DNA from 3 places in the Parendozoicomonas sp. 2304DJ65-17 genome. Region 2 is predicted to be linked to each of the others. Evidence: predicted binding sites of a transcription regulator. Region 2 holds the regulator's gene; each other region holds the start of a gene.

Region 1 (4,226 bases), on a different contig from region 2:
ATTCGGGAGCCTTGGCCAAGGCTGAACACTTTTGCACCCAGCAGAATAAGCCCGTGATCAATCCCCCCAAAGCCGTTGCAGGAACACAGAGGCAGCAGGTTTATCAAAAGCTTAAGGCCATTGAAGGGGTTGTGATTCCTAAAACTGTAAGGATCAGGCCGCTCTCTCCAATAGATATTCAAAAGTCACTAGAGGCTGAAGAGATCCGCTTTCCTGTCATCATGAGGAAAGCGGGTGACCACGGTGGTGTGAGTACTTTTCTTCTTCAGGAGCCTAAGGACATTGAAACCGTCGCTTACCGCTTTGCACTGGATGGCAGCTTTTACTACCTCACGGAATTTGTCGACTATCGATCCGATGATGGGCTCTACAGAAAATATCGTTTGGCAGTGATTGATGGCAAACCAGTATTGCGGCATCTGATTATCAACGACCACTGGATGATTCATGCCTCGTCACGTAACTATATGTCCAGCCACCCAGAACTGGTTGAAGAGGAGTTAGCTGCGCTGAAAAGTTTTGAAGGCACTATACTACCGGGCGTCGTTGAAACCGTAGGTAAAATCACCGATGCGCTCAAGCTGGATTACTTTGGTATCGACTGCCATATCAATGCCAATAATAACATTGTCGTTTTTGAAGCGAATGCCAGTATGAATCTTCTTGTGAACACCCAGCCGGATATGCCTTACTGGGATGCATCCATTGCCACCATTAAGCAGGAAGTTTGTAAACTGATCTCGAAAAGGGCAGTTGTGCATGACTAGCACATACAAGCAAATGTTTGATGTTCGGGGGCGCTCTTATGACCGGGCAATGAAATTGTTCCCCGACGCTCGAGACCGTGAGTTTGAACAGCTCCGGATGAAAGAATTTATTGATCCTGAAGCTAGGGTGCTTGATGTTCCTGCTGGTGGAGGTTATCTGGCAAGGTATCTTCCCAAAACATGCCAGCTGACAGAAATAGAGCCAAGTGAAGAGTTTGGCGGCGGCCATTTGTCTTCAGCTTATGATCTTACAAGGCTGCCTCACTCTGAAGCCACTTATGACCTCGCAGTTTGTCTGGCTGCTGCTCATCATATTGAAGATAAATCAAATTTCTTCCAGTACATCGCTAATGCCTTGAGGAAAGGTGGTGCCTTCTGTTTTGGAGATGTACCGGCAGATAGCGGCGTTGCGAGTTTTTTAGATGGTTTCGCTGGTCGCTACAACTCAACTGGCCATAAAGGCAGTTATCTTACCCCGGCTGCAGTCAGGGAACTGTTAAATAAATGCGGGATGTTTGTGTGTGATGCCTCCGTCAGGCCATGCCCCTGGTATTTTAAATCCCGTGAGAAATTGCTGTCTTTTACCCGGCTGTTGTTTGGTTTGTCGAAGGTGACAGACACTCAGCTTTATAACGCATTGAATGAATATATAGGTGTTCGAGAGGAAGGAAGTGCCGTTGTCCTTGAATGGCAGCTGCTCTATGCGAATGCCACCAAATAATATCGAACTCAAAATAAAATGCCGGATAACAAAGTTATCCGGCTAAGCAGGGATTTACCTGAAAACATCCAAAGATGTTGGAGTGGGAGGCATCTTCAGATAGCGATTTCAGTCTAGGTGTGTGGTTTTGTTCACAACAGAGCAAAAACGATCGCAAAAAACGAAAACCGTGCCTATGTGCTTGTTTTTTCAAGGCAAGTTGATCTGAATCAGATTTCAACTGCCTCTTCTTTCTCTTCTTCTTCCATTAATTCAAGAAGCATGGATGGCTTGCCTTTAAATGCCCGGCTCAGTGGTTCCTTGTGACGGGCGAGAACCAGACCGATCTCTTCTGCCAGCTCTTCAGTCAGACCTTCTGTTTCACTCATCTGGTTTTGCAAAAAACCAGACAGGTAATCAGCAAGCTCAAGCATACGGTCATGTTCTTCGGCGGCTTTACGATCTGCAAACATGCTTCCGTCCCGGTCACATTGCCACATGGGAATGACGGCCATTGGTGATCCTCAGATTGATTATAAAAGCGCCCCTGCCTTGCAGGCGGCATATGTCGTGAACTATCATCTCACAAATACTGTATAAAAATACAGTTGTCGGCAGGCAATATGTCAAGTCGTTAGAAAGTGTACGGAAGTGTATTCCCGCTTACTTTATTGATGAAGGGCAGGGTATCGGTGTTATGTCTGGGTATGATGGCGCCGGTTGGGATCGGTAAATACTGAGGTTTTAAAGCAATCATGTCCGAATCGGATAATGACTGTGCAGAGAGCAGCAAAAGTACTTCTTCCGCAAAGCTGCCGGTAAAGCTGGAAGTTGTGCAAAGTGGTCTTTTGGGGCTAAGGCGCTCTCTGGGTAAGGTTCGTTTATTGCGTTTCTTCGGGTTCAATCTGGATTTTTCCAGTCTGCAGCAATTGGAACTCGGGCAGCGCCTGAGGCTTAAATTTCATGCTGGAAAGAATCGCCTGACTGAATTTTGTGGCTATATCATTTCCCGAAAAGATAAGGGAAAAGAGCACGAATATTCTGTGGCTCTGGAGGCTGATGAAGAAGACCTGGAAGAGTTAAATGAGTTAACCTCAGCGGGTATTGCTGCTCAGGTTGAAGAGGCGAAGCCCACTCATACTACGTAATGGAAAACTCACCAGAAATTATTGATCTTTCCGAGGGCCAGTTGTACTACTGGCCCGCATGGTTGTCTCGTACTGAGGCTGACAGGTTATACCTGCAGCTATTGGACGAGGTGCCTTGGAGGCAGGATTCTATTCAACTGTATGGGAAGATCCATACACTACCTCGTCTGCAGTGCTGGTATGGAGATACTGGCACCGGTTATTCCTACAGCGGCATTAATCTTGATCCTTTGCCTTGGCATCCATTGCTCAAAATTATGCAGGAGCGGTTGCAGGCTTTGGGTTACTGCTTTAACTCGGTACTGGTGAACCAATACCGGGATGGCAAAGACAGTAATGGCTGGCATGCGGATAATGAGCCAGAGCTGGGGGAACAGCCGGTTATCGCTTCCATAAGTCTTGGAGCGATTCGTCGCTTTCGGCTGAGAAATAATAAAGATAAACAACAAACTTATTCTATTGATCTTCCCCATGGTTCGTTGTTGATTATGGGAGCTGGGATTCAGGAGCACTGGCAGCATACGCTGGCCAAAACTGCGAAGCCTGTAGAGCCTCGAATTAATCTGACTTTTCGAAAGGTTATTCGCTCGTAGCAATGTGAAAGTAAAAGCATGTGCCAGACCGGCTATAGGCTTCATGAAAGAGAACTTCTATTATTGCGAGCAATTTGTTTTAAGCATTAAGAGAGAATGGCTATGAAGATACTCAACCGGTCTGCCCTGCGCCTGCGTGCCAAACCAGCGTTTTTGGAGTGGTGTGCCAGCGTTGCTCCCGATGATGCTGATGAATTGGCGGCTCTAAAGGCTCAACTTGAACAGACCGGAACAGTGTATCTGGTACCTGAAGTCGAGTCTGAGCAGGACTTTATGGATGCTGTTGTTGAGAATGCTCAGGACATCCTGACCAACGAACTGATGGCCTGGTGCGTGGATAGTAGCCTTTGGCCAGAACTAAGCTCTGAACTGTTGGAAAACTGGTTCACGATTGACACGGAACTAATGTGCTTTGATCTTTCCACTCAGCCATTGTTGCTGGCTGACCCGGAAACACTGGGTGGCGATGGGGAGATTATTGAGAGTTTTTAGGATCCTTTGATATGTGGTACTGGAGCCTGCCACCACGGCGGGCTCCAACATCTATTGAGACTTACACTTCGTTCAGGTTTCTATCTCTGTCCAGTTCCCAGCAGTCATGGTCCGATGCCAGGGTTACGGTACCGGAATACACTGCCTTTGCTTCTTCTCGTAATTCTTCCACACCAAACTGTCCTGGGCGCGGACGCTTCTGGTAGCGATTACTGAAATGGGTAAGGATCACATGTTTCACGCCAGCCTTTTCTGCAGCGGCACCGACTTGAGCTGGTGTGCTGTGCATCCATTGGCCGCCCACCTTTTCTCGTACAGGTGTTGAGAAAGTGGCTTCGTGCACCAGGATGTCAGCTTTGGTCAAAACATTGTGGAGAATCTCTGGCTGATCATTGTCTCCACCTATCACCGCAAAGCGTCCTTTCGGTGAAGGTTCCCGTACCATTTCTGGATCAACAATTCGACCATCAGGAAGAGTGACTGATTTCCCTTGTTGTAAAAGTCCCCAAAGTGGGCCGCGGGGGAT
Region 2 (4,226 bases):
CGCATCCTGCCAGCAATGCTTTCTCTGATCGCTGGACAATATCTCCGGCAACACTGGCTCCGGCCATGTTCAAACAATCACTGAACACCGCACCTTCAAAGTTAATATCTTCGCGCAAAACTTTCTGCAACCAGTATTCAGAAAAACCTGCAGCCTGATCATCAACAGTGGAAAAGCACACATGTGCTGGCATCACTGCATCCAGCCCTTTTGGAACCAACTTACGGTAAGGCAAAAGATCTTCTTCAATCTCAGCAAATGATCGGCAATCAACGGGAAGTGCAATATGAGAATCAACACCGATCCCACCATGGCCAGGGAAATGTTTGCCTACAGCAGCCATTCCTGCTTCATGCAGCCCAGAGATAAAAGCAGCCGCCAGCTTGGAAACAATCTCAGGATCTGCAGAAAAACCACGATCACCAATGACCCGGCTGATGCCTCGATCAAGGTCCAACACAGGAGAGAGGCCAAGATCTATTCCAGAAGCACGAAGCTCACTGGCCAACAGCCATCCTGTTTCATGGGCAAGAGAGATAGCCTGGTCAGAATCTTTTCTCCATTGTTTACCGATCACTCCCATCGCAGGAACCTGGGTAAACCCATCAGTACGAAAACGCTGAACCCTACCGCCTTCCTGGTCTGTCATTACCAGAATGTCTGAATTTATCGAACGTATTTCTTCAATAAGATCAATAATTTGATTCCTGCGTTGAAAGTTTCGGGCAAAGAGGATAACCCCAACTATGGCGGGGTGAGTTAAAAGATGTCTTTCCCTGTCCGTCAGCTTTTGACCTTCCAGATCAAATACCAGCATCCCTTCAAGACAATCAGACATGTAAGACCTCTGCACAGACATTGGATAGGAGTTCAGGTTTATCGCATTCTACTGGTGGATGTTGACAATCATCCCGGGGCAGGTCAATGGATACAGCTCAAGAAGATCATCACAATTCATGCGAATGCAGCCGTGGGAAAGAGGAACTCCCATCGGCTCGGAATCAGGTGTTCCATGGATATAGATATACCGGCGCTGGGTATCGACATCACCCAGACGATTAAATCCGGGTTCTTTGCCGCAAAGCCAGAGAATCCGACCCAGCACCCAGTCCCTGCCCGGCTGTTCGCTGTGAAGTTCGGGGGTCCATATTTCTCCGGTAAAACGACGCCCTTTCAGAACCGCATGCGAAGGCAGATCATCACCAATTCTTGCCCGGATATAATGCTTGCCCAAAGGAGTTTGCAGACTGCCACTTAACTGCCCTGCCCCATTTCGACCGGTAGACACAGACCATTGCCGAACAACTTCATCCGTTTTGAAAGTCAGTAGTTGTTTGCCAATATCGACTGTGATCGACATTTACTTCTCCAGTTCAGCGGGTTGCGGAGCACGCATCCCGGATACCAGGAATGGAGCTAAACGCTTCAGGGTATCTTCAATAGTGGCTGTTGTACCATTTTCAGCTTCACTGATGGCATTGAGGGTGTCGAAGTCCGACATGGTGAAAATAACAGAACCCATCATAAAGTTAATACGCCAGTACAGTTCATTTTCTGGCAGGTCTGGTGCAACCTTAACCAGCAGGCGGAAATAACGGGTAAACACGTGACCGTAAATAGCCTGAAGATGTTTGCGCAAATGCCCCTGTGCCTGAGCATAGGCTAAAGCCAGCAGCCTCATAAAGACTTTCAGGTCATTCTGCCCTCTGGGTTTTACCCGCAGAACCTCGGTAAAGAGCATACTGATAAGCTCTTCCAGACCGGGCTCCTCACCTGCACTCTCAATTTGATCCAGGCGTTTCCCCAACCCTTCAGCAAATGGATCAAGAAAACGGGTGAAGACAGCTTGAATAAGTACGTTTTTCGAGCCAAAGTGGTAGTTCACTGCTGCCAGATTCACTTTTGCACGACTCGTGATGGTTCGAAGAGATGTTTCTGAAAACCCCTTTTCGGCAAACAGAGACTCTGCTGCATCCAGAATCCGTTCTACTGTGTCTGCTTGTGCCATTGGTTGAAACCCCACTCGAACAAAACAAATGTTTTAAACACATGTTTTATTCAAACACCGTTCCTGTCAAGCACAACCCGTTTATTCCTGCCTAATTTCATACACGGTTTGTTGCAGAAACAAAAAAGCTGTATATAATCACAGGTACTGTATAAAAACACAGATTGATAAAATTATGATCAAGTTGACCAAAAGACAATCCGAGATTCTGGATGTCATCAAGAGTCACATTGATGAAACAGGCTTTCCTCCCACCCGTGCGGAAATTGCCCGTCAATTGGGTTTCCGGTCTGCCAATGCGGCAGAAGATCATTTAAAAGCCCTTGCCCGCAAAGGCGCTATTGAAATTATTCCCGGAACATCCCGCGGCATTCGCATTCCAGCTGACGCTGCCAATGAGTCGCAGGAACAACCTGCGGAATCCGGCCTTCCAATCGTCGGACAAGTTGCCGCAGGTTCACCCATCCTTGCTCAGGAACATATCGAAAACCACTGCACCCTCTCCCCCGATTTCTTCCACCCAAAGGCTGATTATCTGCTCAGAGTAAAAGGCATGAGCATGAAAGATATTGGCATTATGGATGGTGATCTGCTGGCCGTGCACAAGACCACAGACATTCATAATGGCCAGATTGTTGTTGCCCGCCTGGGAGAAGAAGTGACAGTCAAACGTTTTGAGCGCAAGAAAAACATTGTCTGGCTCCACCCGGAAAACAGCGACTTTGAACCTATCAAAGTTGATCTGTCTCATGAGCATCTGGAAATTGAAGGCTTGAGCGTCGGCGTCATTCGTCACTGACACCAACCCAGCACGGCAGGATTACACCATGCAGACTCAAAATACTCTTTTTGAAAACTGGTCCAATACCACAGAACAATCTTCCTCAACTGCTATGGAAGAGCGTATCAGTGAAGTTATCCTTCCGTCACTGGGATTTAGCATGGCGGCACTGGTTGCGCCCATGCTGACACAGTTAAGCAGAAGTCATGACCATCGCTGGCTCACTCTGGTTTGTACGAACCTGCAAGCCAAGGACATAGCCCAATGGCTGAAAACTACCGGAGTTGTTATTAATAACCTTCTTTTGCTCACCGCAGATAATAATGAAGGCTGCCTGAAACTCAGCAACAAAGTCCTTGCTGCAGGTAACAGCCACACAGTTATCAGCTGGACTCACGGTATTGATCAAGATGCCATGGCACAACTTGAGCAGTCAGCCTCTGCCGGGGATTGTGCCGGTATTATTATCAGACAACGCAAAGGTTAAAACTAAAGGAGTTATTACCACTCCTGCAGCTGCCCTCGTACATCCTGCACCAATTGGCGTACAGAATTGATAGTCTCAGCTTCATTCCCACGAGAACCAGCTCCGGAAGAGCTGGCAATCACATTAACAGCCTGTGCTTCAGGCAATTCTACCGTTAACTGAGCCAGTTTGAAGTCCTCAAAAACAGGGCCCAGCCACCCATGCTCAACAAGGTTTCTTATCTGCTGAATACCGCCGGAAAGAACATTGCGCTCTCTCAATAAGCGTTCTGCTTCAGCAAGCTCCACAGGTTTACCGACCTGCACTAAGCTGGCTTCCAGGATTTCTCCTGCAAGACCACTCACCACACCATGAATATGAAAAAGAAAAGCCTGTCGAAAACTCTCCCGACTGATTCCCTGCTCGGATTTCATGGCATTCAGCGCTGATTGCGCCATCACCAGTTTGCTATTAGTAAAACTCTGCAACTTCTCGTTCATGCCATACCCCTCTCCAAGTGCATGCAGAGTATCGTTATCAGGTACAAATTTCAGCCTTTATAACGATACAAAAAAAGATGGCCATGCAGAAATGCATGGCCATCTTTTCAATCAAGAGAGATCAGTTATTTCTTCTTACGCTTATCCCTGATATCCCACTTTCCATCAACGTAAAAGGCTTGCCAGCCGCTGGCCTTACCATCCACCTCAGTCATAACGTACTGCTGCTTGGTTTTACGGCTGTAGCGCACCATTGTTGGGTTACCATCAGGATCTGCAACAGGTGCAGACATCAGGAAGTGATACTTCTTATCGATAGCATCCTTGTGGGGCAGAAGCTCCTTAATCAGTGGCGCTCGGGTTTCCCGGTTCTTCGGGAACTTACTGGCGGCCAGGAACAGTCCGGAAGCGCCATCACGGAGGATGTAATGATCCTCAACTTTCACGCACTGAAGTTCCGGCATAGGTACC
Region 3 (4,226 bases), 160 kb from region 2:
CGGTCGAGTTATTGGAACTGTCGTTAAAAAACAGGTCTTCTTGAATAATGTCCTTGCTGCCTATATCCATCAGTAAAAAACCGGCCTTTCTATAAATAAGCCCGTCCCGGTAAATGGCTTCTACACCTTTTCTTGCCAGGTGTTGCCATGTTTGTGAGCTGTCTGTAGGGCGTGGGCTTTGTAAAGTGATTGACCCGGTGTATTGGTTCTGATCTTCCCGGAAGGGATCAGTGCGGATAAACAGCTGCGCCAGAGACGTTGATTTGTTTTGCTGGCGCATCTTCTCACAGGCTCTGGCAGCAAATGTGGCTGTTGCTTCGTGGATTTCGGCTTTGGTGGTCACTCCCATTCCAAAAGAGCGGCTGCACATAATTGTATGTTTGTTGCCGTCGCTATCATCATCCCATGGCAGGCAACTTTCTCCCTGGAGTTCGCGAACAACTCGCTCAACCGTGACGGAAAATTTTTTGCGAATATGGGATGGGTTCTGGCTGGCTAAATCGAGAGCCGTGATAATTCCTGTCTCTTTTAAGTTGCGCGTTAGTCGCCGGCCAATTCCCCAGATTTCCTCAATTGGTGTCAAGGCCATAAGTTTTTGCTGTCGAAGGGGAGAGGTAAGATCAACAACGCCTGCGGTAGCGGGATAGTGTTTGGCTGCATAATTGGCAAGCTTGGCCAGGACTTTGGTAGTGGATATCCCAACGCCAATGGGGAGTCCGGTCCATTGTCCGACTCTTTGTCGGATTTCTCGCCCCTTTTGTTCCCAGCTGGATTCTTCAAACCCTTCGAAGCGGAGAAAGGCTTCATCGATGCTGTACGCCTCAACCTCGGGGGTAAACGATTCCAGCACGGACATAAAGCGATTAGACATGTCGCCATATAACGGATAATTGCTGCTTCTTATCGCCAGCTGGTTCTGGCGCATCAGGTGTTTGACCTGAAAAAAAGGGGTTCCCATAGCAATTCCCATTGCTTTCAGCTCTGGAGTGCGGGCAATTATGCAGCCGTCATTGTTAGATAGCACGCCTACGGGCTTTCCGGCCAGGTCTGGCTCAAAGACTCTGTGACAGCTGCAGTAAAAACTGTTGGCGTCGCAATGGGCGATAGCGGGTTTCACAGGTGTTATCTCAGAGAGTGGATGGCGTGAATCACAACTCCCCATACATCCAGCGTTTGACCATCTGAGAGTTGAATGGGGGAATAGGGTGGGTTGGCGCTGTGCAGCTCTATAGTATCTGCTTTTAGACTCAGTGTTTTGATGCATAGCTCGCCGTCAAGCAGCGCCATCACCACATCGCCATCTCTGGCCTTAAGAGATCGGTCAACAATCAGTACGTCCCCATCAAATATTCCTTTGCCCTGCATGGAGTTGCCCTGTGCCCGGGCAAAGAAAGTGGCGGCTGGGTGTGTGATCAGTAGATCATCCAGGGAGAGGGCTTTCTCCAGGTAATCTGCCGCTGGGCTGGGAAAGCCGCAGGCCGCGGGGGATTGATATAAAGGGTATTCCGCTCCTGAGCGGCGGGGAAGAATGATTTCTACTTTGAGCATTGTGACAACACTGAATACTGTTTTTATATACAGTATTGTTGTTTTGGAAGGCGACTGCAACCCATCTTGATAAACCCGAGAGCTTCTGCCTGCCGCAAGAGTTATTCCGTGAGGTGTTGAAGAAAGAATAATGCCACTCGTTTTCAGGCGAGTGGCATTATGTATTAACGGTGGCGCTTAGAGATTAATGCAGCTTTTAGCTGGCATCTTTCTCTGCCAGGTAGAGCCAGGTTTCCAGAACGCTGTCGGGGTTCAGGGATACGGTATCGATACCTTGCTCCATCAGCCATTTGGCCAGATCTGGATGGTCGGATGGCCCCTGGCCACAGATGCCAATATACTTGCCCGCCTTGCGACAAGCTTGTATTGCCATAGCCAGCAGTGCCTTCACTGCATCATTACGCTCATCAAATAGATGGGCAATAATGCCGGAGTCGCGGTCCAGGCCTAAGGTCAGCTGAGTCATATCGTTTGAGCCGATAGAGAAGCCATCGAAGTACTCAAGGAAAGACTCGGCCAGCAGGGCGTTGGCAGGTAGTTCACACATCATAATAACCCGCAGGCCATTTTCACCTCTGCGCAAGCCGTTGGTTGCCAGCAGATCAGAAACCTGGCGAGCCTCACCAACAGTGCGAACGAATGGCACCATGATTTCCACATTGGTCAGGCCCATTTCGTCGCGCACTCTGCGCATGGCGCGGCATTCCAGCTCAAAGCAGTCGCGGAATCCTTCGGAGATGTAGCGGGAGGCCCCGCGGAAGCCCAGCATTGGGTTTTCTTCCTCGGGCTCGTACAGGCTGCCGCCAATCAGGTTGGCATATTCGTTCGACTTAAAGTCGGAAAGGCGAACAATCACCTTGGCTGGGTAGAAGGCTGCCGCGATAGTGGAAACACCTTCGACCAGTTTGTCGACATAAAAATCTACCGGACTTTTGTATCCAGCCATGCGCTTATCAACGCTGGCGCGAATATCAACCGGCAGACTGTCATAATTAAACAGTGCTTTAGGGTGAACGCCAATCATGCGGTTGATAATGAATTCCAGGCGAGCCAATCCAACACCGTTATTTGGGATGGCAGCAAAGTCGAAGGCACGATCCGGGTTGCCGACATTCATCATCAGCTTGAACGGCAGTTCAGGCATGGAATCTACAGAATTGCTTTGAATATCGAAATTCAGCAGCCCTTCATAAATTAAGCCAGTGTCGCCCTCGGCGCAGGAGGCTGTAACATCCATGCCATCTTTCAGTTTTTCGGTTGCATCGCCGCAACCAACAACGGCTGGAATACCAAGCTCGCGGGCAATAATGGCCGCGTGGCAGGTACGGCCGCCACGATTGGTAACGATAGCTGCGGCACGCTTCATGATCGGCTCCCAATCGGGATCGGTCATATCTGTAACCAGAACATCGCCCGGCTCAACGCGATCCATCTCAGAAATATCGTGAATGATTTTCACGGTACCGCTGCCGATACGTTGGCCGATACTGCGGCCTTCGACCAGGACCTTGCCTTTTTCCTTAAGCAGGTAGCGTTCCATGGTACCGGCTGCACGGCTTTTTACTGTTTCCGGTCGAGCCTGCACAATGTAGATCTTGCCATCGTCACCATCTTTAGCCCACTCAATATCCATTGGGCGTTTATAGTGCTTCTCAATAATAAGCGCCTGACGAGCCAGGTCTTCAACTTCACTATCGCTGATTGAGAACTGGTTGCGTTCGGATTCATCAACATTCAGGGTTTGTACGGAGCGGCCCGCAGAAGAGTCATTGGTGTAAACCATCTTCAAGGCTTTGCTGCCAAGGTTGCGGCGCAGTACGGCAGGGCGGCCAGCTTCCAGAGTTGGCTTATGTACGTAGAATTCGTCAGGGTTTACGGCGCCCTGTACAACCATCTCACCAAGTCCGTAAGAGGAAGTGATAAAGACAGCATCACGGAAGCCTGATTCGGTATCCAGAGTAAACATAACGCCGGAGGATGCAGTTTCACTGCGCACCATTTTTTGAATGCCGGCAGACAGGGCGACATTGCGGTGATCGAAACCCTGGTGAACCCGGTAGGCGATAGCTCGATCATTAAACAGGGAGGCGAAAACTTCCTTTATCGCTACAAGAATATTCTCATAGCCGCGGATGTTCAGAAAAGTTTCCTGCTGCCCGGCAAAGGATGCATCAGGAAGGTCTTCTGCGGTTGCAGAAGAGCGAACAGCAACCGACAGGTTGTCATTGCCACCTTGCAGAGCTTCCCAGCTGGATTTAATTGCAACTTCCAATTCGGGCTGGAAGGGTTCATCAACGACCCATTTACGGATTTTAGCACCCGCCTCAGTCAGGGCATTTACATCATCAACATCCAGGGTATCCAGCAGAGCGTGAATGCGCTCATCCAGTCCGCTTTTTTCCAAAAAGTCACGATAAGCCTGAGCTGTTGTGGCAAAACCACCAGGAACAGAGACTCCGGCACCGGCAAGATTACTGATCATCTCGCCAAGGGATGCATTCTTACCCCCAACAATCTCGACATCATCGGCACCGAGCTTTTCAAGACCGATTACATAGGCTTCCAAAAGACACCCCCTTAAGAAAACAATCCCTGAACGATATTCGCTAAACAGAGATTCTTCTTTGCCCGCTTATGGGGCAAAAAAAATCAATTCTGCTTATTTAAAACCTTCCCAG

What was found. The regulator LexA, encoded in region 2, represses DNA repair genes until DNA is damaged. The targets are predictions, from matches to a motif close to TACTGTNTANNTANACAGTA.
Region 1: the regulator LexA is predicted to act here: its motif matches at 2,058-2,077, upstream of ACY2RR_RS22180 (YebG family protein).
Region 3: the regulator LexA is predicted to act here: its motif matches at 1,564-1,583, upstream of ACY2RR_RS10725 (LexA family protein).

Annotation. Positions count from the first base shown of each region.
Region 1 covers NZ_JBYVJV010000012.1:104,607-108,832, reverse strand. Annotated here, with positions in the region: gene ACY2RR_RS22190 (ATP-grasp domain-containing protein) at 1-767, shown strand, start outside; gene ACY2RR_RS22185 (class I SAM-dependent methyltransferase) at 760-1,488, shown strand; gene ACY2RR_RS22180 (YebG family protein) at 1,698-1,982, opposite strand; gene ACY2RR_RS22175 (hypothetical protein) at 2,223-2,615, shown strand; gene ACY2RR_RS22170 (alpha-ketoglutarate-dependent dioxygenase AlkB family protein) at 2,615-3,208, shown strand; gene ACY2RR_RS22165 (hypothetical protein) at 3,311-3,700, shown strand; gene ACY2RR_RS22160 (ribonuclease Z) at 3,762-4,226, opposite strand, start outside.
Region 2 covers NZ_JBYVJV010000003.1:132,940-137,165, reverse strand. Annotated here, with positions in the region: gene nagZ (beta-N-acetylhexosaminidase) at 1-838, opposite strand, end outside; gene ACY2RR_RS10050 (L,D-transpeptidase family protein) at 887-1,360, opposite strand; gene ACY2RR_RS10045 (TetR/AcrR family transcriptional regulator) at 1,361-2,008, opposite strand; gene lexA (transcriptional repressor LexA) at 2,184-2,807, shown strand; gene ACY2RR_RS10035 (SulA-like leucine-rich domain-containing protein) at 2,836-3,276, shown strand; gene ACY2RR_RS10030 (hypothetical protein) at 3,291-3,755, opposite strand; gene topA (type I DNA topoisomerase) at 3,881-4,226, opposite strand, start outside.
Region 3 covers NZ_JBYVJV010000003.1:289,489-293,714, reverse strand. Annotated here, with positions in the region: gene ACY2RR_RS10730 (Y-family DNA polymerase) at 1-1,162, opposite strand, end outside; gene ACY2RR_RS10725 (LexA family protein) at 1,123-1,548, opposite strand; gene ppsA (phosphoenolpyruvate synthase) at 1,745-4,114, opposite strand.